DNA from 3 places in the Microbacterium sp. LTA6 genome. Region 2 is predicted to be linked to each of the others. Evidence: riboswitches for the same ligand, from Rfam matches in the RefSeq annotation. Region 2 holds a riboswitch; each other region holds the start of a gene.
The links. A riboswitch is a leader RNA that binds a small molecule or an ion and turns the genes downstream of it on or off. The one in region 2 is predicted to bind thiamine pyrophosphate.

Region 1: it holds a riboswitch for thiamine pyrophosphate, as region 2 does, so the genes downstream of both, LTA6_RS13405 (bifunctional hydroxymethylpyrimidine kinase/phosphomethylpyrimidine kinase) here and LTA6_RS07945 (ECF transporter S component) in region 2, are expected to answer to the same signal.
Region 3: it holds a riboswitch for thiamine pyrophosphate, as region 2 does, so the genes downstream of both, thiC (phosphomethylpyrimidine synthase ThiC) here and LTA6_RS07945 (ECF transporter S component) in region 2, are expected to answer to the same signal.

What each region holds. Positions count from the first base shown of each region.
Region 1 is NZ_CP147855.1:2,831,873-2,841,888, reverse strand. Features, by position in the region: gene argH (argininosuccinate lyase) at 1-594, opposite strand, end outside; gene argF (ornithine carbamoyltransferase) at 594-1,529, opposite strand; gene LTA6_RS13425 (acetylornithine transaminase) at 1,526-2,752, opposite strand; gene argB (acetylglutamate kinase) at 2,749-3,666, opposite strand; gene argJ (bifunctional glutamate N-acetyltransferase/amino-acid acetyltransferase ArgJ) at 3,663-4,820, opposite strand; gene argC (N-acetyl-gamma-glutamyl-phosphate reductase) at 4,817-5,869, opposite strand; gene LTA6_RS13405 (bifunctional hydroxymethylpyrimidine kinase/phosphomethylpyrimidine kinase) at 6,084-7,610, opposite strand; TPP riboswitch at 7,601-7,694, opposite strand; gene LTA6_RS13400 (DUF402 domain-containing protein) at 7,701-8,414, opposite strand; gene pheT (phenylalanine--tRNA ligase subunit beta) at 8,452-10,016, opposite strand, start outside.
Region 2 is NZ_CP147855.1:1,660,333-1,670,348, reverse strand. Features, by position in the region: gene LTA6_RS07965 (hypothetical protein) at 1-313, shown strand, start outside; gene LTA6_RS07960 (DUF4190 domain-containing protein) at 310-660, shown strand; gene LTA6_RS07955 (energy-coupling factor transporter transmembrane component T) at 729-1,517, opposite strand; gene LTA6_RS07950 (ABC transporter ATP-binding protein) at 1,514-2,971, opposite strand; gene LTA6_RS07945 (ECF transporter S component) at 2,971-3,615, opposite strand; TPP riboswitch at 3,606-3,716, opposite strand; gene LTA6_RS07940 (D-alanyl-D-alanine carboxypeptidase) at 3,831-5,390, shown strand; gene LTA6_RS07935 (ABC transporter ATP-binding protein) at 5,684-7,927, opposite strand; gene LTA6_RS07930 (ABC transporter ATP-binding protein) at 7,924-9,651, opposite strand; gene LTA6_RS07925 (enoyl-CoA hydratase/isomerase family protein) at 9,994-10,016, opposite strand, start outside.
Region 3 is NZ_CP147855.1:574,543-584,558, reverse strand. Features, by position in the region: gene LTA6_RS02755 (NAD(P)-dependent alcohol dehydrogenase) at 1-103, opposite strand, end outside; gene LTA6_RS02750 (DUF2306 domain-containing protein) at 235-930, shown strand; gene LTA6_RS02745 (sensor histidine kinase) at 935-2,050, shown strand; gene LTA6_RS02740 (response regulator) at 2,047-2,724, shown strand; gene LTA6_RS02735 (nuclear transport factor 2 family protein) at 2,803-3,204, opposite strand; gene LTA6_RS02730 (helix-turn-helix domain-containing protein) at 3,287-3,688, shown strand; gene LTA6_RS02725 (putative immunity protein) at 3,701-4,243, opposite strand; TPP riboswitch at 4,303-4,410, shown strand; gene thiC (phosphomethylpyrimidine synthase ThiC) at 4,404-6,173, shown strand; gene thiE (thiamine phosphate synthase) at 6,181-6,819, opposite strand; gene thiO (glycine oxidase ThiO) at 6,835-7,959, shown strand; gene thiS (sulfur carrier protein ThiS) at 7,956-8,195, shown strand; gene LTA6_RS02700 (thiazole synthase) at 8,248-8,964, shown strand; gene LTA6_RS02695 (ThiF family adenylyltransferase) at 8,961-10,016, shown strand, end outside.

The DNA of each region.
Region 1 (10,016 bases), 1.2 Mb from region 2:
ACGCCAGTCGACCAGGCGCTCGAGTTCGCGCACCAGCGGCCAGCCGTGCGCCTGCAGGTGGTGCGCCAGCAGCACCGGCTGGGCGTGCTGGAGGTGGGTGCGGCCGGGAAGGATCGCATCGGGGTGCGCCTCGGCCTGCGCGACGAGGGCATCGACGACGCGCAGAATATCGCGGGCGATCACGCGTGCGTGGTCGATGAGGTACATCCGCACCAGCGTCGCGATCTGGTCGTTGCGGCTTCGGCCGGCGCGCAGACGCCCGCCGAGTTCCGGACCGAGTTCGGCGATCAGAGCCTGCTCCAGGGCGCCGTGCACGTCCTCATCGCTCGGAGCCGGTTGCAGACTTCCGTTCTGCACCGAGCGGAGCACAGCATCCAGCCCCTCGTGCATCCGCTGCGCCTCGTCCGGCTCCAGATAACCGGCGGCAGCGAGCGCGGTCGCATGCGCGTGGGAGCCGGCGATGTCGTACGGCGCCAGGATCCAGTCGAAGTGCGTCGAGCGGCTGAGCTCCACCAGCTCCGGCGACGGCCCCGTCGCGAACCGGGCGCCCCAGAGCGCACCTTCGTTCGTGCCCTCGTGCTTCGCACCGGTCATCATGCGTCCTTCGTCTTACCGAGCAGCCAGACCAGCAGCGCCTTCTGCGCATGCAGCCGGTTCTCCGCCTCATCCCAGACCACGCTCTGCGGGCCGTCGATGACCTCGGAGTCCACCTCGTAACCGCGATCGGCGGGAAGACAGTGGATGAAGATCGCCTCGGAGTCGGCGAGGGCCATGGTGTCCGGCGTGACCTTGTAGGCGCCGAGGTCGCGGATCCGCGCGAGCTTCTCCTCCTCCTTGCCCATCGACACCCAGGTGTCGGTGACGACGACATCGGCTCCGATCGCAGCAGCGACCGGGTCGGTGAGGAGAGTGATCGAGCCACCCGTCTCGGCCGCGCGGCGCTCTGCGGCCTCGACGACATCGGCACGCGGAGCGTAGCCGGCCGGAGCGACGACCCGCACGTGCATCCCGGCCGTGACGCCCGCGAGGATGTACGAGTGCGACATGTTGCTCTGGCCGTCGCCGAAGAAGCTCAGCGTGAGTCCCTTGAGCTCACCCTTGTGCTCGCGGATCGTCAGAAGATCCGCAAGGAGCTGGCACGGGTGGAAGTCGTCGGAGAGCGCATTGATGACCGGCACCCTGGTGCCCCTGGCCATCTCCTCGAGCCCTGCCTGCGCATAGGTGCGCCAGACGATGGCCGCGACCTGGCGCTCGAGCACGCGCGCGGTATCGGAGGGCGTCTCCTTCCCGCCGAGCTGGCTGTTCGCCGTCGAGATGATCAGCGGAGAGCCGCCGAGGTCGGCGATGCCGACCGCGAACGAGACCCGGGTACGGGTCGAGGACTTGTCGAAGATCACCGCGACGGTCTGGGGGCCGGCGAGGCTCTTGTCGGCCCAGCGGTCCTTCTTCAGTTCGAGCGCGAGATCGAGGATCTCGGCCTGCTCGGCAGGAGTCAGGTCGTCATCGCGCAGCAGGTGGCGGGTGGTCATGCGTGAACCTTTCCGGTCTCGGGTGCGGATGCCGCGGCGGCGGATGCCTGGACATCGGCGAGTGCGGCGGCGAACAGCTCACGGAACTCGGCGATCTCGGCATCGCCGATGTTCAGCGCCGGTGCGATCCGCACGGTTTCGGGATTGGCCGCGTTGATGATCAGGCCGCGCTCCTGGGCGGCGGCGACGACGTCGCCGGCCACCGGCTGCGTGAGGCCGACGCCGATGAGGAGTCCGCGACCGCGGACGCCGTCGATCAGCGGCGAGCCGATCCCCTCGATGACGGCTCGCAGCTCCTCGCCGCGTCGTGCGGCGTTGTCGACGAGGCCCGCGTGCTCGATCTCGGCGAGCACAGCGTCGGCGACGGCCGTCGCCAGCGGGTTTCCGCCGAAGGTCGAGCCGTGCGAACCGGGCGTGAACAGCGCGCTGGCCGCACCGAACGTGACCAGAGCACCGATCGGGAACCCACCGCCGATCCCCTTCGCCAGGGTGATCGCGTCCGGCGTGATGCCGTCATGACTGAACCCGAACCAGGCCCCGGTACGACCGGCGCCCGTCTGGATCTCGTCGACGATGAGGAGGGCGCCGTGCTTCAGCGTGAGCGAGCGTGCCGCAGCGAGGTATCCCTCCGGCAGTTCTACGACACCGGCCTCGCCCTGGATGGGTTCGACGATCACCGCAGCGACGCGGTCGTCGATCGCCGCTTCGAGCGCCTCCACGGTCGCGGGAATGTGCTCGACGCCGCCGGGCATCGGCTCGAACGGCGCACGCATGGTGGCTTTCGCGGTGAGGGCGAGCGATCCCATGGTGCGACCATGGAAGCCGTTCTCCAGGGCGATGATGCGCGGGCGTTCCGTCCCCCCGTGCAGGCGCGCGAGCTTGAATGCCGCCTCGTTCGCCTCGGCACCGGAGTTGGAGAAGAACACGCGCCCGTCGATCCCCGCGCCGGCGAGGCGCTTGAGCCGAGCGGCGAGCGCGAGCTGCGGCGGAGTCGCGAAGTAGTTCGAGACGTGAGCGAGAGTGGCCGCCTGCTTCGAGATGGCCTCGACGAACACCGGGTGCGCATGTCCGAGCGACGTCACGGCGATGCCGGCGAGGAAGTCGAGGTGGCGTCGGCCGTCGGCGTCCCACAGGTAGGAGCCTTCGCCACGCGTGAGCAGCGCGAGACGCGGCCCCGCGTTGAGGACCAGATCGCTCGCCGCGTCATCCTGCCAATTACTCATGCCGATACCCCGTTCGCTGCCATGACCACTTCTGTTCCGATTCCTTTGCTCGTGAAGAGTTCGACGAGCACCGAGTGGGGCACTCGCCCATCGATGATGGCCGCCGCGTCCACTCCTCCCTCGACAGCGTCGAGGCAGGCCCGCATCTTCGGGATCATCCCCGACTCCAGCTTGGGCAGCATGCTGATGAGCTCGGTCGAGGTGAGATGAGAGACCAGCGAATCCCGGTTGGGCCAGTCCGCGTACAAGCCGGGCACGTCGGTGAGGATGACGAGCTTGGCGGCATCCAGGGCGATCGCCAATGCGGACGCCGCGGCATCCGCATTCACGTTCAGCGATTGTCCCGGGTGATCGAGATCGGGGGCGATGCTGGAGACGACCGGGATGCGACCGGCAGCGAGGTGATCGAGCACCGGCGTCGGATCCACCTCCACGACGTCGCCGACGCGTCCGAGATCGATCTCTTCGCCGTCGATAATGACGCCGCGGCGGCGGCCGCCGAACAGGCCCGCGTCCTCACCGCTGAGACCGGTGGCGATCGGACCGTGCGAATTGATCTTCGCGACGAGCTGCGGGTTCACCTGGCCGGTGAGCACCATCCGTACGACGCTGATCGCCTCGGTGTTGGTGACCCGGTAGCCGCCCTTGAACTCGCTGGGGATGTCCAAGCGCTCGAGCATGTCGGAGATCTGCGGCCCGCCACCGTGCACGACGACCGGCTGCACGCCGACGTAACGCAGATAGGCGATGTCCTGTGCGAATGCTTCCTGCAGCTCATCGGAGATCATGGCGTTGCCGCCGTATTTGATGACGACGATCTGGTCGCGGAACTTCTTCAGCCACGGGAGCGACTCGATGAGCGTCGAGGCCTTGACGGCGGCGACGTCCGGCGTGGTGTCCTGGATGTCGGTCATGAGGCGTACGCGCTGTTCTCGTGCACGTAATCGTGGGTGAGGTCGTTGGTGAGGATCGTTGCCGACGCATCGCCGACCTTCAGGTCGATCACGAGGTGCGTCGCGCGCGGCGTGAGGTCGACCTCTTCGCGGGGGCGATCGGGACCGCCCTGCGAGCACACCCGGACGCCGTTCATCGAGACGTCGACGTCGTACGGATCGAACTGCGCGTTGGTGGTGCCGATCGCCGCGAGCACGCGCCCCCAGTTCGGGTCGTTGCCGAAGATCGCCGCCTTGAACAGGTTGTTGCGGGCGACGGAGCGTCCGACTTCGACGGCATCCTGCTCGGATGCCGCATTCCGGACCTCGATCGTGATGTCGTGACTCGCGCCCTCCGCGTCGCCCTGCAGCTTCACGGAGAGTTCGAGGCAGAGGTCGATGAGCGCCTGGGTGAAGTCCTCGAGGCCCGGGACGACGCCGCTCGCGCCGTTCGCGAGCAGTGTGACCTGGTCGTTCGTCGACATGCAGCCATCGGAGTCGAGGCGGTCGAACGTCTGCCCGGTGGCGCGGCGGAGCGCCGCGTCGGCCTCGAGCGGCTCGAGGACGGCATCGGTGGTGAGAACGACGAGCATCGTTGCGAGGCCCGGTGCCAGCATGCCGGCACCCTTCGCCATGCCGCCGATGGTCCAGCCGTCGCGCGTGATCGTCGCCGTCTTCGACACCGAGTCGGTTGTCATGATCGCCTCGGCTGCGGATTGACCGCCGTCCGCGCTGAGTTCGGCGATCGCGTGGGCGGTGCCGGTGAGCACCTTCGCACGGAACACTTCGTCGCCGACCCCGATCAGTCCCGTGGAGCAGATCAGCACGTCACCGGCGCTGACGCCGAGCATCTCGGCCGCCTTCTCCGCGGTCTGGTGCGTCGTCTGGAACCCGAACGTTCCGGTGAAGCAGTTCGCTCCTCCGGAGTTGAGGACGACCGCCTCGACGACGCGGTCCGCGACGGCCTGCTGCGACCAGATGATCGGGTTCGCCTTCGCGCGGTTGCTCGTGAAGACAGCAGCGCCGACCTTGCGCGGACCGCGGTTCACGACCACAGCGACATCGGGCTTGCCGGTGGACTTGAGACCGGCGGCGACGCCGGCGGCTTCGAATCCTTGGGGTGCGGTCACGCTCATGGTGCGACTCCGTTGATTGAGAGGGCGCGGTCCTCGGGCAGACCGAGCGCGAGGTTCATGGACTGGATGGCTGCTCCCGCGGTGCCCTTGACGAGATTGTCGACGGCGGTGACCACGGTCACGCGATTGGCTGCCCGGTCGATGGCGAGACCGATCAGGGCGGTGTTCGCGCCGAGCACGTCGGCGGTGCGTGGGAAACGGCCCTCCGGCAACAGCTGCACGAAGGTCTCATCGCCGTAGGCACTCTCCCACGCGGCGCGGATCTCAGCGTCGGTGGCTCCGGGCTTGATCGGCGCGGTCGACGTCGCGAGGATGCCGCGAGACATCGGCACCAGGACCGGCGTGAAGGAGATGCGGATGCTCTCGGGGTCCGCTCCGCTGGATGCGGCGAGAGCCTGGCGGATCTCCGGGATGTGCCGGTGCGTCCCACCGACCGCGTAGGGGTTCGCGGTGCCGAGGACCTCGCTGGCGAGCAGGTTCTGCTTGAGGCTCTTGCCCGCTCCGGATGGGCCGACCGCGAGGACGGAGACGATGTCACCGGGATCGATGACGCCCGCGGCGACACCTGGTGCGAGACTCAGGCTCACCGTGGAGGCGTTGCAGCCGGGCGCCGCGATCCGGGTCGCGTGGCGCAGAAGCTCGCGCTGCTTGACGCCGTCCACGAGGAGCTCGGGGACGCCGTAGCTCCACGGCTCGTGGAATGCGCCCCCGTAGAAGGCATCCCAGGCCGCCTCGGAGGTCAGGCGGTGATCGGCACCGGCGTCGATGACGAGCGGGGTGTCGCCCAGCGCATCGGTGTACTGCCCGGACTGGCCGTGCGGGAGAGCGAGGAACACGATGTCGTGACCGGAGAGGATCTCCGGCGTCGTGTCCTGCAGAGTGAGGTGAGCGAGCGAGCGCAGGTGCGGCTGATGATCGATCAGCGGCTGACCGGCATTCGAATGCGCGGTCACGGTACGGATGTCGATGTCGGGATGACCGGCGAGAAGGCGCAGAATCTCGCCGCCCGCATAGCCGGATGCGCCGGAGACGGCGACGGTGTACGTCATGCTTCTACCTTAACGGTCGGGGTCGGATGAGCCGGAGCGGCGACACCGGCACTCGACTGCCATCGGGCAGGAGCGCGGGGTCGCCTAGAGTCGGCGGTCGGACCGGCGTCGGCGCACCGAAACGACGCTCGGAACGAGCGTCAGTGAAGCGGATGCGGCCGAAGGCATGCCTGGACGATAGCGCGCGCTCGGCAGCATCCGCAAATCAGCAGCGTCATCGAGACGCGCAGCGCTCCATCGGCGCGTCGAAGAACGCCCGTTCATGACGGGAGGAAAGCTCGAACGCGCGGAACATCCGGGCGCGGGCGTCCGGGCCCACCCCCGCGGCGGCGTTCGCGACGTACCCGATCGCCCGCCGATTCGCTTCCTCGAACGCAGGGTCCGCGTACGTGGCGAGCCACGACGCGTAGGGATGCTGCGGGTTGCGCGCATAGGCACCGAACTCCCCCGCGTGCAGGCGCTTCCCGAGATCGGTGTACAGCCAGAAGCAGGGCAGGATCGCGGCGATGAGTTCGGCGTAATCACCGCCGAACGCGGTGGATCGCAGGTGGTCGAGATACGCGGTGGTGGCCGGTGCCGGCTCCGCCGCGAACGTCGACGTACCGACGCCTGTCTGCGGGGACAGCCACGAAGCGTGCAGCTCCAGTTCACCCACGATGGCTCCGTGCGCGGACTGCGCCCAGAACGCCTGTTCTTCGGAGGTCGGCGCAAGCCGTCCGGCCTGGGCGAGCACTCGGGCGTATTCCCGGAGGTAGAGCGCGTCCTGGCCGAGATAGAACAGGAAGGGTTCGCGGGACAGTGTGCCGTCGGCGAGACCGCCGATGAAGGGCAGCGCGTCGATGTCCGATCTGATCTCCGCGATCCGCGCCCACCAGTCGGCGACGACCTCCTCGGGTATCGGGGACGACACGACGCCTCCTCGTCGCCAGAGCCCGGCGAAGTGGCTGATCGGCCCCTGCCCGCCTCCGACCTTGAGGGTCTCGCTCTCACGGAGGGATTCGCGCACCCACGCACGGGACACCGCGACCGCCTGGGACCAGTCGTCGCCGTGCGCACGTCGTGTGGCGAGAGCGGACGACAGCGAGCATCCGGTGCCGTGGGTGTTCACCGTCGCGATCCGTGCACCGCCGAACTCGTGTACGACGCCGCCCGGCTCGACGAGGGCATCCGGGGACTCGTCGCCGGGAAGGTGCCCGCCCTTGACCAGCACCGCCGCACCGGTCTCATCGGACAGCGCCACGGCCGCGGCGATCGCGTCGCTCCAGTCGACGATGTCCCGATCAGTGAGCACCCCGAGCTCGATGAGGTTCGGCGTGATCAGGTGCGCCTGAGCGAACAGGGCGCGCAATGCGACCTCCGCATCGGCATCGAGCAGTCGGTCGCCGCTTGTGGCGACCATCACCGGATCGACGACGACCACCGGCGGACGGGTGACCGTGAGCCAGGCCAGCACCGTGCGGATGACTTCGGCGTTCGCGAGCATCCCGATCTTGACGGCATCGATCTCGATGTCGTCGGAGACGGCATCGAGCTGCTCCCGGAGGAACACAGTCGGCGGCACGTGCACTGCGCGGACACCCCGAGTGTTCTGCGCCGTGAGCGCGGTGAGGACGGCCATGCCATAACCGCCGTTCGCGGCGATGGACTTGAGGTCGGCCTGGATTCCGGCCCCGCCGGAAGGGTCGCTGCCCGCGATGCTGAGCACCCGAGGTACGGACGCTGGACGCAGAAGATCGCTCATTGCGACATCCCTTCGCTAGTACGAACTAGATCAGGTTCGACGGGTGTGTTCTCAGCCGCGGATGCGGCACCCCGTGTCACTGCTCGCAGTCTATGTGACCAGCTCTTCGAGGCCGGGCAGAACCGGGATCGTCCACGTCGATTCCGGACGCCAGCGCACCCACTCGCGATCGAACGGCCAGTCCCCTTCGTGGAACGAGGTGATCGCCGCATCCGCGTGACGCTCGATCTGCGCGGCCTGTTCTCTGGTGAGGCGCCCCTGCTCGACGCAGGCGGCCAACTCGTCCTCGTCCTTGAGATGGATCGTGCCATCGGCCTCGATCTCGACGTCGAGGATGTGGTCGGAGGAGTACGTATCGCGGTCGGTGCGCAGATGCGCGTTCTCGAGGTTCACGTACCAGCCCGCGAACTCCCAGTCGTCGCCCGTCGTGTCGCTCCAGAACAACCAGATCGACCAGGGCAGGCCGGCCGGAGCGATCCGCACGACTCCGTTGCCCCACCACTCCTCGACGATGCGGGTCCGGGTGACGAGCCAGCGCTGGTCGAGCGGTACGGACCGGATACGCCGACCGTCCGGCCCGCCCTGACCCTCTACACGCGTGCCCGCGGCGAGCCAGGCGACGAGACCCCGATCGTCATCGCGGACCACCCGCATCGGCGCGATGTACGACGGATCGCCGGGCTGCCACCCGGGCCGGCGGTAGTGCCAGTTGACGACCTCGCCTGCACTCAGGAACGGCCCTTCGCCCATCGGCCGGGCGCCTTCCGGCACGGCGGCCGGGGTACTGCGCGGAAGGATGCTCATCCCGGCACGATACCCCCGGCTCGCCGCTGCGCAGTACTCAGTCGCGCAGTGTCGCCGCGAAGCGCTCCTCAGCCAGCGCGACGCCGGCGAGTTTGGCTTCCGTCGCCTCTGCGGCCGTGAGAGTGCGATCGTCCGCGCGGAAGCGCAGAGCAAACGTCAGGCTCTTGAAACCGTCGGGCACTCCGTCACCGCGGTAGTCGTCGACGAGGCGCACCGTCTCGAGCAGCGCGCCAGCGCCCTCCACGAGCGCGCCACGCAGTTCGGCAGCGCTGACGGCGACCGGGACCACGAGCGAGACATCCTGCGTCGCTGCGGGGAACGTCGACAGCGATGCGGCGACCACACGGTTCCCAGCGAGCTCGAGGATGCGGTCGAGGTCCACCTCGAGCACGGTCGCGCGCCCCGGCAGGTCGGCGCCTTCGGCGACGACAGGATGCAATTCGCCGACGTAGCCGACCTCTTCGCCACCCAGGACCAGCGAGCCGGTGCGCCCCGGGTGCAGAGCAGCGCGCTCGGCCTGCACGACATCGATCTCGACGCCGGCGGCCGCGGCGATCACACGCACGGCATCCAGCGCTTCGGCGAGGCCAGCGGCCTCTGCAGCACGGCCGGGCTGACGGGCGACGACGTTGCCGGTGAGCAGAGCCGCGATGTGACGATGCTGCGGTGGGATGGAGGCGTTCAGCTCTGCGAGCTTCTCCTCGGAGGGGCGCTCGCCCAGCGGCGGGACCGTGTCGGTGCCGTACGTCACTCCGGGCTCCGGGAGAAACACGATGCCGGTCTCGAACAGCGCGAGGTCAGTGAGGCCGCGCGAGATGTTGCGGTGCGCGATCTGCAGCAGACCAGGGATCAGCGAGCGGCGCAGGTACGGCGCCTGCCCGTCGAGCGGGTTTGCCAGACGGATGCTCGGCAGGTGCTCCCCCGACGCCGAACCGTGCAGATCGTTCTGCATCTCGGTCGTGAAGGGGAAGGCCGGCGTCTCGACGAACCCTGCCGCTGCCAGCGCATCGGCGACACGGCGTCGGCCCTGCTGCAGCGGCGTGAGTCCGCGCCCGGATGGCGGCGTCGGAAGGACCGACGGGATGCGGTCGAGCCCGTGGATACGGGCGACTTCCTCGGCGAGCGTCCACTTGTCGGTGAGATCCGGACGCCAGGTGGGCGGGATGACCTGCCAGCCCTGGCCGACCGCGGTGATCTCGGCGCCGACCATGGTCAAGGCACCCGTGATCTCGGCATCCGTGTAGTCGACGCCGATGAGACCTTGCACGAAGCCCTCGGGGAGCTCGATGCCCTCGACGAACACCTCGGCGAACAGCGCACCGCCGAGGTCGTCGTATGCGCCACCGGCCAGGTCGACCATGAGGTCGGCGACGCGACGAGCGGCGACGAAGGGAAGCAGCGGGTCGGTTCCGCGCTCGAAGCGGCGGGATGCCTCGCTGGGCAGCTTGTGCCGTCGGGCCGCGCGCGCGATCGTGATCGGGTCGAAGGTCGCCGCTTCGATGAGGACGTTGCGAGTCGTCTCGCTCATCTCGGTGGTTGCGCCGCCCATGACGCCGGCGAGGCCGATCGGGCCGGACTCGTCCGTGATGAGCAGGTCTTCGA
Region 2 (10,016 bases):
CACCGCGATCGGCCAGATCGGAGTCTGGACGGCTGTCCTCGGTGCGGTGGCGCTAAGCGTGGCGATCGCATTCGACGCAGCCGGGCTCGCGGGCGGTGCAGCGGCCATCTGGCTGACGGGAGGCATCCTCAGCCTTGCGCTGTGGCACTCCGGTGACGGGATGACGCCACTCGCCTCCGGCCTCGCACTGCTGCTCGCCGTGGGGGTCGGAGCCGCCTGGCGATCCGCGAGGAGAACGGCACCGGCAACCAATCCGACGCTCGCCGCGTCCTCCCTGCACGGCGCGCAGCCGCGCCCCGTGCTCGAACGATGACCGGCCCGCGCATGGGGGCAGATACCGCCCGCCGCCGGGGCGAAGAACGTGCGCCCCGGCCGCAACCGGCTCGCTCGACCCATATCGCTTCGCAGACGGTCGTGCCGGCTCAGACGAACACACTCGCCATCGTGGCGTTGATCAGCGGCCTCGCCGGGGTCGTCTTCCTCGTGCCCGTTCTCGGTCCGCTGGTCGCAATCGCGGCCGGATATGCCTCTCGTCGCCAGATCACCGCGCGCCGCCAGGGCGGGCGCCGACTCGCCGACGCGGGAGTCGTGCTCGGCTGGGTCGGACTCGCACTGACGTGCATCCTCATCGGCGTTCTGGTGCTGCACCAGTGGATCTGACGATCTGACGCAGGTCCCTCAGAGCGATTCGGGAACATGTTCCCGAATCGGAGCCGATGTGGCTCGCGTCAGCTCGGCCCGAGGATGAAGTTCCAGGCGCCGGTGACGACGGCCGCGGCGATCGCGAGCGCGGAGATCGCGGCACCGACTGCCAGCAGCATCCATTCCCGCCAGCCGAAGCGCGATTCGCGCGCCCACGTGCGGGCCACCGGTGCGCCGAATCCGCGCGCTTCCATCGCCGTCGCGAGTTTCGCTCCCCGGCGGATCGACAGCACCAGGAGCGCGAACGCCATGCCGAAGAAGCGGCGGATCCTGCCTCGGTCGGCGACGCCGCGCGCCCGGCGGGCGAGCTCGAGCGCACGCCAATCGTCGATGAAGAGCCCGACCATACGCAGCCCCGCCAGTGCGCCGAGCACGAAACGCGCGGGCAGGCGGACGATCTGCGCCAGCCCATCGGCGAGGTCGGTCGGATCGACCGTGATGAACAACACGACCGACGGCAGAGCGATCGCGAGCACCCGCAGCATCGTCGCCAGCGCCAAGGCGAGGGAGCCGTCACTGATGCGCAGCACGAACCAGTCGACGTAGACCGTGCCGCTCGTCTCGCCGTAGAGGACGATCGTGAGCCCGGTGAGCGGAGCCGCGAGCCACACCGGCCAGGTGCGCACCCAGAACTCGCGCCAGCCGATCCCCGTGAAGAGGAACAGCACGCACTCCAGGACGAGGGCCGTCGATGCCGATACGGGATCGAGCGTGAGGATCAGCGGGATCGCGATCAGTGCGCTCACGCCGAGTTTGGCGACCGGGTTGATCTGCGCGAGCCCACCCGTGCGCGCATGCGAGTCGAGGACCGTCATCCCGCACCGCCCAGTTCGAAGCGCTCGGCGTGCAGCGCCCTCGCGACATCGACGTCATGGGTGATCGTCACGATCGCCGTCCCGTCGTCGCGAAGGGCGGCGAGCATGGCGACGAGTTCCGCCCAGGTGCGGGCATCCTGCCCGAAGGTGGGCTCGTCGAGGACGAGCACGCGCGGTCGGGTCGCCAAAGCCGCCGCGACCGTCAGCCGTCGCTTCTCCCCGCCGGAGAGCGTGTACGGATTTGCCAGCGCGAGGCGGTCGAGCCGCAGCCGCGTGAGCAGTTCGTCGCTGCGTTCCGCGATCTCGTCCTCCGCCATGCCGAGCGCGCGCGGTCCGACGGCGAGCTCGTCGCGTACGGTCTTGGCGAGCAGCTGATGCTCAGGCTCCTGGAAGACCATGCCGATACGCGTCAGCAGGTCGCGCGATGCCCAGTGGATGGGTTCCTCGCCGATGTCGGAGGCCAGGGCGACGGATGCCGTGAGCCGGCCGGCGGCCGGCGGCAGGAGTCCAGCGAGCGTGAGCCCGAGCGTCGACTTTCCGGCACCGTTCGGCCCGGTGATGGCCAGCACCTCCCCGGCGCGCACGTCGAGGTCGATGCCCGAGGCGACCGGTCTGCCCTTCACCCGTGCGACCGCAAGGTCTCGGGCCGATAGCAGCGGTTCCCCAGGTCCGCGGCGCGGGGGCGGCGGCGGTACGGGGGCGAATCCTGGCACCCAGACGCCGTCGGCTGCGAGCCGAGCGCCCTCGACGCCGAGCACGCGGTCCGGCGAGCCGTCAGCCACGACGCCTCCCTGGCCGATCACGATGACCCGGGTGATCAGCGGCAGCCAGACGTCGAGGCGATGCTCGACGACGATCAGCGTGGCCGGCTGCGCCTGCAGCATCCGCTCGACCGCGTCGCGCACCTCGATGACGCCCTGCGGATCGAGGTTCGCCGTCGGCTCATCGAGAAGCACGAGCCCCGGTTGCATCGCGAGGATGCCGGCGAGCGCGAGGCGTTGCTTCTGCCCGCCGGAGAGCGCCTTCGTCTGCCGGTCGAGGGGCACGTCGAGGCCGACCGCGTCCAGTGCGGCGCCGACGCGCGACCAGATCTCCGGCCGCGGCACACCGAGGTTCTCGCATCCGAAGGCGACATCGTCGCCCACCCGCGCGAGGATGACCTGCGAATCCGGGTCTTGCAGCACCAGGCCGCTGCGGCCTCTCGTGGCCGACGCCGGCGCCCCGTCGACGAGCAGTTCACCGGTGCTCTCGCCCTCTTCGTCGCCGCCGAGGACGCCGGCGAGTCCGTGCATCAGGGTCGATTTCCCCGACCCCGATGCTCCGAGCACGAGCACCCGCTCCCCCGGGTCGATGCGGAAGGAGATCTCCTCCAGCGCCCAGGCGAGACGGCTCGCGTGCCGCCAGCCCCAGCCGCGCGCCTCGACGGCGGCGGGGCCGGTGGTACTCGCGCTCATCAGACCCGGACGCGCGCCTCGCGCCCGGAACCGAATCTGTCGAGGGCTCCGGTGGCGGCGATGCCTCGCGCCAGCACCCAGGACAGGATGCCGGCGATGACGGCGCCCGAGATCACGGCGCTGATCAGGTAGACGACGGTGAAGGTCGGGCCGGATCCCGCGTACCAGAGGATCAGGTTGTTGATGCCTCCCGCAAGAGCCGCACCGGCACCGGCGAGCGCCGCGACCGGCAACGACCAGCGCTTGTAGAAGAAGAGCAGGAAGATGAGTTCGGCGCCCAGCCCCTGCACGAGTCCGGCCTCGATCGTGAGGAACCCGCCCCACTGGTTGCCGACGAGTGCGGACACGACCGCAGCGAGCACCTCGGTGTAGATCGCAGCGCCCGCCTTGCGGATGATCAGGCCCCCGAGCACACCGGCGAACAGCCACGGCCCGTCGAGCAGGCCCTGCACACCGGGAAGCAGCGGTTCGAGCAACGCTGCAGGGCCGAGATAACCGACGTTCCAGGCCAGGAAGATCAGGCCGGCGGCGACGCCGATGACACTGGCGACGACGATGTCGACGATGCGCCAGCGCCAGATCTCAGGACGACGCAGGCCCTTTGCCTCGGACGTGGCCACCGATGTGGGCGTGGATGTACTCATCTGAACTCCTCCCTGCGCTGGCATGACCCAGATCAGGTTCGACGGTCGAAGCGCGATCGCTCCCTCTCAGCCCGGCTCGCCGGACTCCCGTGGTTGTGCTGTCGATCTTACTCTCGCCGCTGCCCGCCCGATTCCCCTCTCGCGGCGGACGACTTTCACAGGCGCGGAGGCGGGATACGCCGCGAATTCCTTGAATGATTCGGTAGCGTGTGCAGGTGACCCTTCGTGACGCGCGCCCGGATACGGGATCGGATGCGGCGGCCGCACGCGCGTCGATCGATGACGCGGCGGTGGCCGAGCCCGCACTGTCTGAGCCCGCACTGTCCGATGCTGGATTGCCGGATCCCGCGCTGCCGGATGTCGCTGCGACTACCGGATCCGGAGCAGTCGAATCCACCGCCCCCGCTCGCTGGGCCGATGCCGGACGCGGCGCGACCGCGCTGACCTGGGTCGATCCGGCGACGATCGCGAACGAGACGCGGCCAGGGACGCTCGACGGCCCGATCGCAACGGCGAACGGCGCGAGCCTTTTGAAAGGTGCCCGACTGCGCAGCGGTTTCGCCCAGCCGCAGACGCTGGTGCCGCTCGGGATCCTCGCAGGGCTCGTCACCGCCTATGCCGGAACGACGTTGCTGTGGCCCCTGCACGAGATCGCGCCGACAGTGCAGGCAGTCGAGTTCGAAGCGGCATCCGCACCGCCCGCATCGCTCACCTGGCCGACGCAGGGCAGCGCGGCCGTCGGCGTCGAGGGCGTCGGCGCGGTCGCCTCCGCTCTGGACGAAGCGGGCATCGCCAGCATCACGAAGGTCGTCAGCACCCTGATGGTGCTGGACAGGCTCCCGCTCGCCGTCGGCGAGCAGGGCCCGGAGTACTCGTTCACTCTCCAGGACAGCGAAGACTACTGGGATTACCGGATCGCGGATCAGTCCTCACTGGATGTTCCCGTCGGTGGCACGTTGACGGAGTTCCAGATGCTGCAGGGCATTCTGCTGGGTTCTGCCAACAACTACATCGACCGGCTGTCCGACGAGATCTGGGGCTCGGAACGCGCCTTCGCCGATGCCGCCGAGGTGTGGCTGCGCGAACGCGGACTCGAAGGCATCACCGTGGTGACGCCTTCTGGCTTCGATGAGGGCAACACCGCGACGCCGGAGGCGCTGGTCAAGCTCGCGCAGCTCGCCATGGAGAACCCGGTGTTCGCGAGCATCGTCGGCACGAAGTCGGTCGATATTCCGGGTGTCGGCGTGGTGACCAACGGCAACGGGATGCTCGCCGATGCGGGCGTCGTCGGCATCAAGACAGGCACCCTCGAGTATTACAACCTCCTCACGGCGAAGGACGTGCCGGTCGGAGACATCACCGTCCGGCTCTACGCCGCCGTCCTCGGTCAGAACGGCGACGACGAACGCCTCGCCGTGACCCGCACGCTCTTCGCCGAAGCCGAAGCAGCTCTGCAGACGCAGAAGCCGACGGTGCCCGCGGGCACTGTCGTCGGCGAAGTGCAGACGGTGTGGGGCGAGTCGGCGAAGATCGTGACGGATGCCGATGCCGCCGTCATCCTCTGGAACGCGGGCACCGCAGAAGTGACCCCCGAGCTCGACCTGGGCGACACCCAGGCGGCCGGCGACGTGGTCGGAACGCTCACGGCGACCGGCCCGCTGAATACCGCCGAGACGAAGCTCACCCTCGCCGATGAACTCGCGGGTCCGAGCCCGTGGTGGCGACTGACGCACCCTCTCGAACTGTTCGGGATCGCCGAGTCCGCTCAGCGCTGACCGGTCTCGCCTGCAGCATCCGCTTCCCCTGCCCTCTCATCTGACACCTCGGGTCGCCATGACGCCCGAGTACCGACCCGACGTGCCACACGAACCAGGGCCACCCATACTGGCGCCCCTTCATCTGGCACCTCGGGTCGCCATGACACCCGAATACCGGCCCGAGGTGTCACACGAACGAGGCGCCACCTGAGGGAGCTGCACGAGGCAGCCGCCCAACACCCCAGGGGACCCGCACAACGCGAGACGCCCCACCCCGCGCGATGCGGAGTGGGGCGTCTGCGTGATGGAGGTCAGGCCTTGCGGTCAGGAGCCTCCGGGCTTTCGAGGATCGCCTCTGCGGCTGCAACCTCGGCCGCCGGCATCCCGACGCCGACCGAGGCGCCGATCCGCGCAGCTTCTGCTTCTACTTCCTCGGCGTCACCCGTGACGACGACCGGAGTCGACCCGGTGAGGGCTTCTTCGGCGTCGATGTCGGTCGCCGCCTGCTCGAACTGCGACTGGTACAGACGCCAGTAGGCCCCCTGCGCAGCGATGAGCTCGTCGTGCGTGCCCTTCTCCACGATGTCGCCGTGCTCCATCACCAGGATGAGGTCGGCGTCGCGGATGGTGGACAGGCGGTGCGCGATGACGAACGATGTGCGTCCTTCGCGAAGCGCCGCCATCGCGTGCTGCAGCAGCAACTCGGTGCGCGTGTCGACCGCCGAGGTCGCCTCATCGAGGATGAGGATCGACGGCTGAGCGACGAACGCCCTCGCGATGGTGATGAGCTGACGCTCACCCGCCGAGACGTTGGAGGCGTCCTCGTCGAGCACGGTGTCGTACCCCTCGGGCAGCGCGTGCACGAAGCGGTCGACGTACGTCGCCTTCGCCGCGGCGAGCACCTCTTCATCGGTGGCCGTGGAACGCCCGTAGCGGATGTTCTCGCGGATGCTCCCCGCGAAGAGCCACGGATCCTGCAGGACCATACCCGTGCGGGAGCGCAGGTCGTCGCGCGTGATCTCCGCGATGTCCTGCCCGTCCAAGGTGATCCGGCCGCCGCTGAGTTCGTAGAAGCGCATGATCAGGTTGACCAGCGTCGTCTTGCCGGCACCCGTCGGTCCGACGATCGCCACCGTCTGCCCCGGCTTCACCCGGAACGAGAGGTCCTTGATCAGCGGTCGCTCGGGCGTGTACGAGAACTCGACGTTCTCGAACTCGATGACGCCCTTGCCGTCGACGAGCTCCGGTGCGTCAGCGGCATCCGGCTCCTGCTCATCGGCATCGAGGAGGTCGAACACGCGCTCGGCCGATGCCGTACCGGACTGCACGACCGCGGCCATGCCACCCAGCTCGGCCAGCGGCTGCGAGAACTGCTGCGAGTACTGGATGAACGCCTGCACATCGCCGAGGCGAAGCTGACCGCTGGCGACCATCAGGCCGCCGAGCACCGCGATGCCGACGTAGCTGAGGCTGCCGACGAAGGTCATCGCCGGCATGATGATGCCGGAGAGGAACTGCGCCTTGAACGCAGCCTGGTACAGCTCTTCGTTCTCGACCTGGAACTTCTCCAGCGCATCCTTCTCGCGGCCGTACACCTTGACCAGTGCGTGACCGGAGAAAGCCTCTTCGACGCGCGCGTTCAGACGGCCGACCTTGCGCCACTGCGTGCCGAAGGCCTTCTGCGAACGCGGTCCGATGACGCCGAAGATCACGCCCATCAACGGCAGGGAGACCAGCGCGACCAGCGCGAGCTGCCACGAGATCGAGAACATCATCACCAGCACGCCGATGACGGTGAGCACCGACGTCAGTGCTCCGGAGAGCGACTGCTGCATCGTCTGGGTGATGTTGTCGATGTCGTTCGTGACGCGGGAGATCAGCTCGCCGCGCTGCACCTTGTCGAAGTACGACAGCGGCAGGCGGTTGATCTTCGCCTCGACGTCTTCACGCAGACGCCACATCGTGCGCACCATGATGACGTTGATCACGTAGCCCTGGATCCAGCTCAGCAGCGCCGCGATGACGTAGATCGCCAGCACCGCGAGGATGATCCAGCGCAGGCGCTCGAAGTCGATGCCCGCACCGACCTCGAAGTTCTTCATCGCCGCGACCATGTTCGCGAAGTCGTCCTGATTCTGCGAACGCAGCATCTCGACGACCTGCTCCTGGCTGAGCTCCCGAGGCACACCGTTGGCGGCGAGGATGTTCGAGATGAACCCCTCGTAGACGATGTTGGTGGCCTCGCCGAGCACCTTGGGAGCGGCGACCGTGAGCACGACGCCGATGGCGCCGAGGATCGACACGAACACGAACCAGACGGCCGAGGGCTTCAGCAGACCGATCATCCGTCCGAAGCTCTGCCCGAAGTTGTCGGCCTTGCCCGGCGCGACACTGTCCCAGTCACCGGAGTTCTGACGCGCCTGCTCGGCGAGCTCGGCCTCGTACTTCTCTTCTTCGGTGAGCTCCAGCTCGACCGTCGCGACGGCCGAGTCTGTGGTCGCGCGCTCGCGGCGGCTCTTCGGAGTCTTCTTCTCCGGCGGAGTCTGCTCGCTCATGCGTCCACCCCCAGCTGCGATTCGACGATCTCTCTATAGGTGTCGCTGGTCTCGAGCAGCTCCTCGTGGGTGCCGACGCCGACCATGGTTCCTCCTTCAAGGACGACGATGCGATCAGCATCCGTGATCGTCGATACGCGCTGTGCGACGACGATCTTGGTGACGTGCGGCAATTCACGCCAGAGCGCCTGCCTCAGGCGCGCATCCGTGGTCAGGTCGAGCGCCGAGAACGAGTCGTCGAAGACGAGGATCTGCGGCTGGTGCACGATCGCGCGAGCGATGGCCAGACGCTGGCGCTGCCCGCCCGACACGTTCGTGCCGCCCTGGGAGATACGCGACTCGAGGCCATCCGGCATCTCTTCGACGAAGTCACGGCCCTGCGCGATCTCGAGCGCGTGCCAGAGTTCTTCGTCAGTCGCCTCCTCGCGACCGTAGCGGAGGTTGGATGCCACGGTGCCCGTGAACAGGAAGGGACGCTGCGGCACCAGGCCGATGCTCTTCCACAGCGCCTCGACGTCGGCCTCGCGCACATCCGTGCCGCCGACGAACGCGGCGCCGCCGGTCACGTCGAACAGGCGAGGGAGAAGCGAGATGAGCGTCGTCTTGCCGGCACCGGTCGAGCCGACGATCGCGACGGTCTCGCCCGGGTCGGCGGCGAAGCTGATGCCCTTGAGCACCGGCGACTCCGCACCGGGGTAGGTGAACTCGACGTTGTCGAAGGCGACCGATCCGGGCGTCGGGAAGTCGACGACGCCGTTCTCGGGACGACTCATGCTCGCTTCGGCGTCGAGGACCTCTCCGACGCGCTCGGCGGAGACCGCCGCACGCGGGATCATCATCGCCATGAAGCTGGACATGATGACGCCCATCATGATCTGACCGATGTACTGCATGAAGGCGAACAGGGTGCCGACCTCGACATTGCCCGCGTTGACCTCGATGCCGCCAAACCAGATCACGGCGACGACCGTCACGTTCAGGATCAGCATGAACAGCGGGAAGAGGAGGACGAAGAGGGAGCCGATCTTGCGGCCGACCACCATGATGTCGGTGTTCGCTCCGCGGAAGCGCTCTTCCTCGATGCCCTCGCGCACGAAGGCCCGAACGACGCGCACGCCGGTCAGCTGCTCGCGCATGATGCGGTTCACCGCATCGATCTTCTTCTGGTTGGTGCGGAACAGCGGCACCATGCGACTGATGATGATCACGGCCACGATGAGCAGCACCGGAACCGAGACGGCGATCAGCCAGCTCAGTCCGACGTCCTGCTGGACGGCCATGATGATGCCGCCGATCGCGAGCAGCGGCGCGGTGACGAACATCGTCGCGCCCATCATCGCCAGCATCTGCACCTGCTGCACGTCGTTCGTGTTGCGGGTGATCAGGGACCCGGCGCCGAACACCGAGACCTCGCGCTCGGAGAAACCGCTCACTCGCGAGAAGACGTCGGCGCGGATGTCACGACCGGCACCCATGGCGGCACGTGCCGCGAAATAGGTCGCGATGACAGATGCGACGATCTGGCCGAACGACACGGCCAGCATGAACAGACCGGTACGCCAGATGTAACCGGTGTCGGCCTGCGCCACGCCCTTGTCGATGATGTCGGCGTTCAGGCGCGGAAGGTACAGGGCTGCGAGGGCACTGACGAACTGGAACACCAGCACGCCGAGCAGCAGCCATCGATATCGAGAGAGATAGCGGACGAGGAGTTTTCCCAGCACAGGCGGACTTCCTTGAGAGGGTTGAACGGCGGATTTCTCGGCAGGCGGATGCCGACCGACAATCGGCCACAACAAAGATTGCCACGAAGGTCGGACATTCGTATCCCCCTTAAGGCGGACCTTCGCTGACAGCGAACGAATCCCTGACCGGTGCTCATTTTCTGCACCGAGACGAAGAAGCGGATGCCGCGGCATCCGCTCCCGATCACCAACCGCGTTCCACTTGCATGACCGAAGCACGGTTGCAGGGCCGAACAGCCGGATCCGCCGCCGTTTCGACACTGTGGTCATGCAAGTTGTACGCCCGATCGAGGCGGCGGGCCGCGCAGGCAGTGACCGGGGTCAGAACAGCGGCTGCGCCGGAA
Region 3 (10,016 bases), 1.1 Mb from region 2:
CGCCGGGCTTCGGCGAGGGGGTCGGGCGTTGCTCGAGGTGAACCTCCTCGGGGGCGCCGAAGCGGCGGTAGACGGCCGCGGTCATGGTCGTGTTGGTTGTCATGACTCGATGCTCGCCGTCTCGGTGAAGCGCGTCATCGGCCGGACGGCCCGGATCCGGTCGGCCGAAAGTACGGCTCTGAGTCCGTGCGGAAGGCCGATGTCCAGGGCGCTCGATCAGGCGAGCATCGAGACATGTCGCAACAGATGAAGACCACCCGCCCCCTTGCCGAGCAGAAGCGGCGGCCGAGGAGCGGATGGCTGGCCATCACCGGTCTCCTGCTGCTCAGCGTCCTCCCCGTGATCGGCGGAGTGCTTCGCTTGGAGGAGGTGGGCACCGAACCCGCAGACACAGTGCTCTCGTCGGTGCCGATCGTCGCGCACATCGTGGCGATGACCGTGTACTGCGTTCTCGGCGCATTCCAGTTCTCTCCGGCACTGCGAACTCGGCGTGGGTGGCACCGCATCGCCGGCCGTGTCCTGATTCCTGCGGGATTCATCGGGGCACTGTCGGCCGCGTGGCTCGCGATCTTCTTCGGTGGGCCGACGGACGAGCTCGCACTCGCCATGGTTCGTCTCGTCTTCGCCGGAGCGATGATGGTGTTTATCGTGCGGGCCGTGATCGCGATCACGCGGCGCGACTTCGCTGCGCACGGAGCATGGATGACGCGCGCCTATGCGCTCGCTCTCTCTGGCAGTACCCAAGCCCTCGTGCTGGTGCTGTGGACGATCCCCCTCGGTGACGTCGACGTATACGGTGAGGCCTGGTTCGTCGCTGCGGGCTTCGTGATCAACAGCGTCGTTGCGGAGTTGCTCATCCGACGACGACGCCGCCGACGGTCCGGCCGACGCATGCGCGGGGTGTCGGGCCGTGGTGCGCTTGTATCCTGACCTGGTGACCGGCCTCTTGCGTTCCGCGTGGAGTGCGCCGAGCGCGGCGCCCCCTCCGCCGCGCCGGGTCTGGCGGGATTGGGCTCTCGTGGCTCTTGTCGCCGTGCTGGCGGTGATCGAGGGCATGTTCAGAACCGACCTGTCGCAGCCGGTCCTCATGGTGATCGTGTTGCTCGCCGTGCTGCCGACCGTGCTGTGGCGCCGCACCAAGCCGCTTCTGATGCTCGTCGTGGTGATGGTGCCGATCGACCTGCTCCTGCCCGACCCCGTCCTCTACACGAACCTCTTCGTCATGGTGATCGTGTACGCGTTGTACCGCTGGGGATCCGGTCGCGACCTCATGATCGGATCGGGCATTCTCCTCGTGAGCCTCGGGCTCACGTTCGTCCGAGGGGGAGGGCTCAACGAGCTCGTCGGCGGGTTCGCGCTGCTGCTGACGATGGCGCTGCTCGGCACCGCATTTCGCTACCGCGCAGGATCCCGCAGGCGCCTCCTCGACAGCATCCGGATGCGGGAGCGTGAGCACCTCGCCCGTGACCTGCACGACACGGTCGCCCACCACGTCTCCGCCATCGCGATCCGTGCCCAGGCGGGTCTTGCGGTGGCGGCGCGAGACCCGCGCGCAGCGCAGGACGCGCTCGGTGTGATCGAGGCGGAGGCGGCCAAGACCCTCAGCGAACTGAGGTCGATGGTGCGAGTGCTGCGGCAGGGCGAGACGGCGGAGCTCGCGCCGAGCCCGCGGCTGGACGACATCGAGCAGCTCGCCGGCACAAGGCCGGGCGGCGCGGACGTCACCGTGAAGGTCGAAGGCGACGACGGCAGCATCCCGCCGCCGGTGGCTGCCGCGGTCTTCCGTCTGGCGCAGGAGTCCGTGACCAACGCCCTCCGACACGGGCGGCAGGTCACCCGTGTCGACGTGCTCGTGGAGGCAGACGAGGGCGGGGTGCGGTTGAGCGTGACGAACGATGGCGACGTCGCCGCGTCGCCGACGCCGGGCTTCGGCATCATCGGCATGACGGAGCGCGCCGCTCTGCTCGGCGGCACCTGCCAGGTCGGCCCTGCGCCCGGCGGCGGATGGGTCGTCACCGCGGTGCTTCCTCGTGTTGGATGGGCACCATGACCATCCGCGTGCTCATCGCCGACGACCAGGAGCTCGTGCGCACCGGGCTGAGCATGATCCTCGACGCGCAACCGGACATCGAGGTCGTCGGTCAGGCGGTCGACGGCAACGAAGCTGTCGCCCTCGCCCGCAGCCTGCGACCGGACGTCTGCCTGTTCGACATCCGGATGCCCGACCTCGACGGCATCGAGGCGACCCGCGTGCTCGCCGGCCCGGGCGTGGACGACCCGATGGCGGTCGTCATCGTCACGACCTTCGACCTCGACGAGTACGTCTTCGCGGCGCTGCGGGCGGGCGCCAAGGGCTTTCTGCTCAAGGATGCCGGTTCCGAGCTGCTCGCCCAGGCGATCCGCGCTGCCGCGAGCGGGGATGCCCTGATCGCCCCCAACGTCACCGTGCGGCTGCTCGAGGCCTTCGCCGGAGCGGGGCCGGCTGCGCCGCCGCCGCAGCCGATCGAGCAGCTCACCGAGCGCGAGGAACAGGTGCTCGCGAAGGTCGCTGGCGGCCTGAGCAACGGCGAGATCTCGACTGAGCTGTTCATCACCCTCAGCACGGTGAAGACGCACGTGGCGAGCCTGATGACCAAGCTCGGCGCTCGCAACCGCGTCGAGATCGCCATCTGGGCGCACCAGACAGGGCGGATGCGTGCACGAACCGCCGGCGACGGCCACTGACACTGCGTGCTCTCGACCGGGCGGCAGGCAGGGTTCAGACGGCTCGCGCCTGAACCCACAGCATCCCGAGCGCGCGCCTCAGGCGCGTCCCCAGAATGCGTCCTCGGCCGGACCATCCTCCGAGAACAGATGCACTTCGACGATCTTCCCGTCACGAACGGTGAGCAGATCGACGCCGCTCATGTCCATCGATACGTCGCTGCGCTGGCCGGTGAAGCGAACCGGAACGGCGACCAACTCGCCGTTGACCATGGCGGGCCCGGACACCGAGAGCTGGAAGGTGCCTTCGCTGACCTCCATCATGCCGCCGATCATGGCGCCGACACCGTCGATACCGGCGTGATCTCCGGAGAATCGGTTTGCTCCGGGCTGGTGCCAGACGACGTCCGGACTGATGAGGCTCATCGCGGCGGGCACGTCGCCGTTGCCGAGCGCACTGAAGTAGGCATCCGCCACAGCAGCAGGGGTGTTCTCGCTCATTGCATTTCTCCTTCTATCGAGGTGATCTGACCTATGATTACATTTGGTAACTTGTTACCTCAACGTAACTAAGGGCGTGATTATGGAAAGACCGGAGTGGAACGTGATGCTCGCGACGTGTCCCTCGCGGACATCGCTTGCGCGGATCGCCAACAAGTGGACGGCGATGATCGTTGTCGCCCTCAGTGGTGGGGCCCTGCGGTTCGGGGAGATCCGCGAAGCGGTCGGGGGTATCAGCGGAAAAGTCCTCGCTGACACTCTGCGAGAACTCCAGCGCGACGGGATCGTCTCCCGGACGGCGTTCGATCAGATGCCTCCGCGCGTCGACTATGCCCTCACTCCACTCGGGCGCACCCTTCAAGAACCGCTGGCAGCACTCGGGCGGTGGGCCGAATCGCACATCGAGGAAGTCGAGGTCGCCCGCGCCGCGTACGACGATATGACGATGCCCACCGACACCGGAGCGGTGCGAACTCTGCGCTGAGCGCTCTGCCGACTACCTACCGGCGTTTCGCAGTGCGGTGTCGAGCATGCTCATGATCTGCGCGACGCGGTTCGTCCCCGGTGGCGCCGGAGGGTATCGGCGAAGGACGTCGATCAGACCGGGGCTCGCGGATTCTGCGCAGCGCCGGACAGCGAGAGCGCCGGGCTCCTCATCGCCCGCGTCGTCCAGCTCGGCGAGGTACGCCTCGATCGCGGTGGCGCGAAGGATGTGCGCGACCTGGTGCGCTTTGGCGATCGGATGCAGGTACGCCGCTGCCGCTGCGTCACCGGCGGCCTGCGCGGCGAGCTTCGCGCGCTCATCGGTCGATTCCTTCGCCGCACGGTGAGCGGCGAACGCCGTCGTGCGTTGCAGCATCGTGCGGGGCGCCCCGGCGGCGAACGCCCGTGCGGCATCGACGGCTTCACGAGGGCGGGCATCATCCGGGTGAACCCGTTCGAAGATCGGGAGGATCCGTGCCGCTGCTTCGGCGGCGAATCCGGCGACCACGCGGATCTCGTCCATCGCCAGCTCGAAGTCGCCGGAGGAGGAAGTCACCTGCCAACTCTAAGCGGGCGGTCGGCGCCGACTTCGTCGTCGCCCGCGTGCTAGCATCATCCCGTCCACACGGGTGCCCGAGCACGGGCTGAGATCTGGCTGAAGCTGCCTGCGACCGTAGAACCTGTCCGGGTAATGCCGGCGTAGGAAGTAGGAGCCTGTGAGCACCTTTGAAAAGGTGCGCGTTCTCGCGCACCATCACGATGAAGAACACGGCATTTCGGTGCCCGTCACCCGCATCTCGCTCGCCGATTCGCCGGATGCCTCGGCGAACGAACCGTTCGATGTGTACCGCACCGAAGGGCCGCCGTGCGAGCCGGAGGCGGGCCTTCCGCCGATGCGCGACGGCTGGATCGCCGCGCGCGGCGACACCGAGGAATACTCGGGTCGTGCCCGCAACCTCCACGACGACGGTCGCAGTGCGACTCGACGTGGTGCAGCCTCCGCCGAATGGCGAGGCGCGAGCCGCCCGCCGCGCCGCGGTCTCGATGGGCGCACCGTCACCCAGATGCACTACGCGCGCCAGGGCGTGATCACGCCCGAGATGCGTTTCGTCGCGGTGCGTGAGGCGTGCGACGTCGAACTCGTCCGTTCCGAGGTCGCCGCGGGAAGGGCGATCATCCCGGTGAACGTGAACCACCCCGAGTCCGAGCCGATGATCATCGGACGGGCGTTCCTGGTGAAGATCAACGCGAACATCGGCAACTCCGCGGTGACGAGCTCGATCGCCGAGGAGGTCGACAAGCTGCGGTGGGCGACCAAATGGGGGGCCGACACGGTCATGGACCTGTCGACGGGCGACGACATCCACACCACCCGCGAGTGGATCCTGCGCAACTCGCCGGTGCCGATCGGCACCGTGCCGATCTACCAGGCTCTCGAGAAGGTCGACGGCCAGTCGCGCAGCCTGACCTGGGAGATCTTCCGCGACACCGTGATCGAGCAGTGCGAGCAGGGCGTCGACTACATGACGATCCACGCCGGCGTGCTGCTGCGCTACGTGCCGCTCACCGCGAACCGGGTGACCGGCATCGTGTCACGCGGCGGGTCGATCATGGCCGACTGGTGCCTCGCGCACCACCAGGAGAACTTCCTGTACACGCACTTCGATGAACTGTGCGAGATCTTCGCGCGGTACGACGTCGCCTTCTCGCTCGGCGACGGCCTGCGGCCAGGCTCCACCGCAGACGCCAACGATGCCGCTCAGTTCGCCGAGCTGGACACCCTCGCCGAGCTCACGGCGCGGGCATGGCAGTACGACGTGCAGGTGATGGTCGAGGGTCCCGGCCACATCCCGTTCGACCTGGTGCGCGAGAACGTCGAGCGGCAGCAGGCGCTCTGCCACGGCGCCCCGTTCTACACGCTCGGCCCGCTCGTGACCGACATCGCGCCCGGTTACGACCACATCACCTCGGCGATCGGCGCCACCGAGATCGCCCGTTACGGCACGGCGATGCTCTGCTACGTGACCCCGAAGGAGCATCTCGGGCTGCCGAACAAGGACGATGTGAAGACCGGTGTGATCACCTACAAGATCGCCGCTCACGCTGCCGACATCGCCAAGGGCCACCCCGGCGCCCGAGACCGCGACGACGCCCTGTCGAAGGCGCGGTTCGAGTTCCGCTGGCGCGACCAGTTCGCTCTGTCACTCGACCCGGATACCGCCGAGGCGTTCCACGACGAGACCCTGCCGGCAGAACCCGCGAAGACGGCTCACTTCTGCTCGATGTGCGGGCCGAAGTTCTGCTCGATGCGCATCTCGCAGGACATCCGCGACCGTTTCGGTGGCGTCGCCGAACAGACGGCGATCGCCGGGATGCAGCAGCAGGCAGAGGCCTTCCGCGAAGCCGGGGGAACCGTCTATCTGCCGGCGCCCGCGTTGCGGGATCCGGCGGGCGAGAAACTGCCAGAGCCGACTCTCCGCGGCTGAGTGGATGTCACATCTCGGGCAGCCGCGCGCGCAGTTTCCGCGCGGCATCGGCGGGGTCGCCGGCCTCGGTGATCGCGCGTACGACGACGATCCGGCTCGCGCCGGCGGCGACCACTTCGTCGACCGTGTCGAGGTCGATCCCTCCGATCGCGAACCACGGCCGCGCGACACCGGCCAGGTCGGCATCGGCGGCCGCGCGTACGAGGTCGAGGCCGACGGCGGCGCGGCCGGGCTTCGTGGGCGTCGCCCACACGGGTCCGACGCAGAAGTAGTCGAGTCCGGGCTCGGCGCGGGCGGCGGCGAGCTGGTCGGCGTCGTGGGTCGACAGGCCCAGTGCGATGTCGCCGCCGAGAATGCGGCGCGCAGCCGGACGGGGCAGGTCGCCCTGGCCGAGGTGCAGGACGGGCGCGCCGGAGACGGCCGCGATATCAGCCCGATCGTTGACGGCCCACAGTCGACCGTGCCGCTCGGCGACCTCGCGCAGGATGCCGAGGTACTCGAGTTCCTCGGCGGCTTCGAGCGCCTTGTCGCGCAACTGCACGATGTCGACGCCGCCGGAGTAGGCCGCGTCGACGAACTCGGCGAAGTCCCCTCGATCGCGGCGGGCGTCGGTGCACAGGTAGAGCCGGGCGGAGGAGAGCAGCATGCGGCGAGTGTATCGGTGCGTTGCGATACCGTCGTGATCGGCGGGGGAGTCATCGGGCTCTCGATCGCGTGGGAGCTCGCGCGGGCGGGCCGCGATGTGCGTCTGATCGATCCGGAACCGGCGTCGGGCGCGACGTATGCCGCGGCCGGCATGATCACGCCGATCAGCGAGCACCGCCCCACCGAGCAGTCGCTGCATGTCATCGCTCAGGAATCGGCGGCGCGGTATCCCGCCTTCCTCGCGACGATCCCCGGTGGTGGCCGGTGCGGCTTCGAGGCCGTATCGACTCTGCTCCTCGCCGTCGACGACGCGGATCGCCGCAGCATCGACGATCTCTCCGCCCTCCAGCCAGGAGCGATCGAGCCGCTGACGCTGCGTGAAGCGCGACGCCTCGAACCCCTCCTCGGTCCGCGGACGACCGCGGTCCGTCGCGTGCGCGAGCATCGCATCGACCCCCGCGCCCTCGCCACCGCTCTGCTCGCCGCCCTCGGAGATCGCATCGTGCGCACCGTGGTGCGCGGCATCCTGCACGAAGACCCGAATGATCCGATGTCGCCCGCGATCGGAGTGCGCCTCGACGACGCCGTGATCACGGCGCGAGAGGTCGTCGTCGCGAACGGCCTCGCCGCCGGCCGCCTCGACGGGATGCCGTTCGTGCCGACGCTGCGCCCGGTGTACGGCGATATCCTGCGCCTGGGCGTTCCCGATCGGCTGCGCCCGCTGCTCGACTGCACCGTTCGCGCTCGCGTGCACGGTGCGTCGGTGTACCTCCTGCCGCGTATTGACGGCACCGTCGTGCTCGGTGCCACGCAACGCGAACACGGCGGGCCGGCAGCGTCGGCGGGCGGCGTCTACGAACTGCTGCGCGACGCCGCTGCGGTGGTGCCTGCCGTGGCCGAACTCGAGTTGCTCGAGGTCACGGCGCGGGCCCGGCCGACGACTCCGGACAACGCGCCCCTGCTCGGACGCGCGGCACCGGGGCTGATCATCGCCACCGGCTTCGGGCGCCATGGCGTCATGCTCGCGCCCATCGCGGCCGAGGCCGTGGCCTCGCTCATCTCGGGCGTCGCCCCGACCGGCATCGCCCCTTTCCGACCCGACCGCTTCACCGCATCCCCCATACCCCTGGAGGTCTCATGATCGACGTTCGCCTGAACGGCGCTCCCGCCCGCATCGCACCAGACGCCACTGTCGCCGACGTCGTCACCGACCTCACCGGCCGTGCCATCGGCGCCGACGGCCGGGCAGCCGACGGCGAATCGCTGGGCCTCGCCGTCGCGGTCAACGCGGCCATCGTGAGGCGAGGCAGCTGGACCACGACGGTCCTGAGCACCGGCGACGAGATCGAAGTGCTCACGGCGGTGCAGGGTGGCTGAGCGGGAGGACCCGTTCGAGGTCGCCGGAGTCCGCTTCACCTCACGGCTGATCATGGGCACGGGCGGGGCAGAGAGCCTTGCCGATCTCGGAGCCGCACTCACCGCTTCTGGCACCGAGCTCACCACCGTCGCGGTGCGTCGCTACTCGCCGGAGGCGGGCACGCTCTACTCGATGATCGCCGAGCGCGGCATCCGCCTGCTCCCCAACACCGCTGGCTGCTTCACTGCCCGCGAAGCGGTTCTCGTGGCCGAGCTCGCGCGCGAGGCGTTCGAGACGGACTGGGTGAAGCTCGAGGTCATCGCCGACGAAGACACCTTGCTGCCGGATGCCGTGGAGCTCGTGGATGCGACGGAACAGCTCGTGCAGCGCGGCTTCACCGTGCTCGCCTATACGAACGACGACCCGGCTCTCGCGCTGCGACTGGAGCATCTGGGGGCGGCAGCGGTGATGCCGCTCGGGGCCCCGATCGGCACTGGACTCGGCATCCTCAACCCGCACAACATCGAACTGATCGTCTCCCGGGCATCGGTACCTGTCGTGCTCGACGCCGGCGTCGGCACCGCCTCGGATGCGGCGCTGGCGATGGAACTCGGCTGCGATGCGGTGCTGCTCGCCAGCGCCGTCACCCGCGCGATCGACCCGGTCGGGATGGCCCAGGCATTCCAGCACGCCGTCATCGCCGGGCGCCTCGCGGCGCGGTCCGGCCGGATTCCACGCCGCGAGCATGCCCTGGCATCCTCGTCGACGGCGGGAAGGCCCGACCTGTGAACCGCACGCATCACGGGCCGCCCCACCCGCTGGTCGACCCCGCCGGCCCCCTCGATGCGGATGCCCGTGCCCGCTATGCGCGCCAGCTCGCTCTGCCGGGCATCGGCGAAGCGGGGCAACGCCGACTCGCGGCGGCCCGGGTGCTCGTCGTCGGGGCCGGCGGGCTCGGCACTCCGGTGCTGGCTGCGCTCGCCGCGGCAGGTGTGGGCGTCGTCGGCGTCATCGACGATGACACCGTCGAGATCAGCAACCTGCATCGGCAGTTGTTGCACGGGATGTCGGATCTGGGCCGGTTGAAGGCTTCGTCGGCGAGCGACGCGCTGCAGGAGATCAATCCCGGGGTCGCCGTGCGTGAGCACCGCGAGCGCCTCACCGTCGCGAACGCCGAGACGATCCTCGCCGGCTACGACCTCGTCATCGACGGCTCCGACAACTTCGCCACGCGCTACCTCGTCGCCGACATCGCCGAACGTCTCGGCATGCCGGTCGTGTGGGGTGCCGTGCTCGGATACTCCGGCCAGGTGAGCGTGTTCTGGCCTCCGTACGGCCCGGGGTACCGAGACCTGCATCCGGACACCCCGAGCGACGCGGCCACCTGCGCGACCGGCGGCGTGCTCGGGATGGTCTGCCACGCCATCGGGGCGGTGATGGCGGCGGAGGCGGTCAAGCTCATCACCGGGACCGGCCGCACCCTCCTCGGACGGCTGCTGCAGTTCGATGCTCTGGATGCGACCTGGCGCACGTTCACCCTGTCGCCGGATCCGGATCCGAATCGGACGGCGCCGGACGCAACCGCTGAGAGGGCCGAGTGCAGGACGGATGCCGCGGCATCCGCGTCGACGAGGCCGGTCGTCCCGATCGTGATGCCGTCGGTTCTCGCTCGCGAGCTCGCCAGAGGAGAAGCGCTCGTCGTCATCGACGTGCGTGAGGCCGCAGAGACAACGGGGGCGCTGCCGGTCGCATTGCGGATTCCGCTCGGCTCCATCGCGACCGCTCCGCAACTCCACGAGCTCGCTCCATCGACCCGCATCGTCACCGTGTGCGCCTCTGGA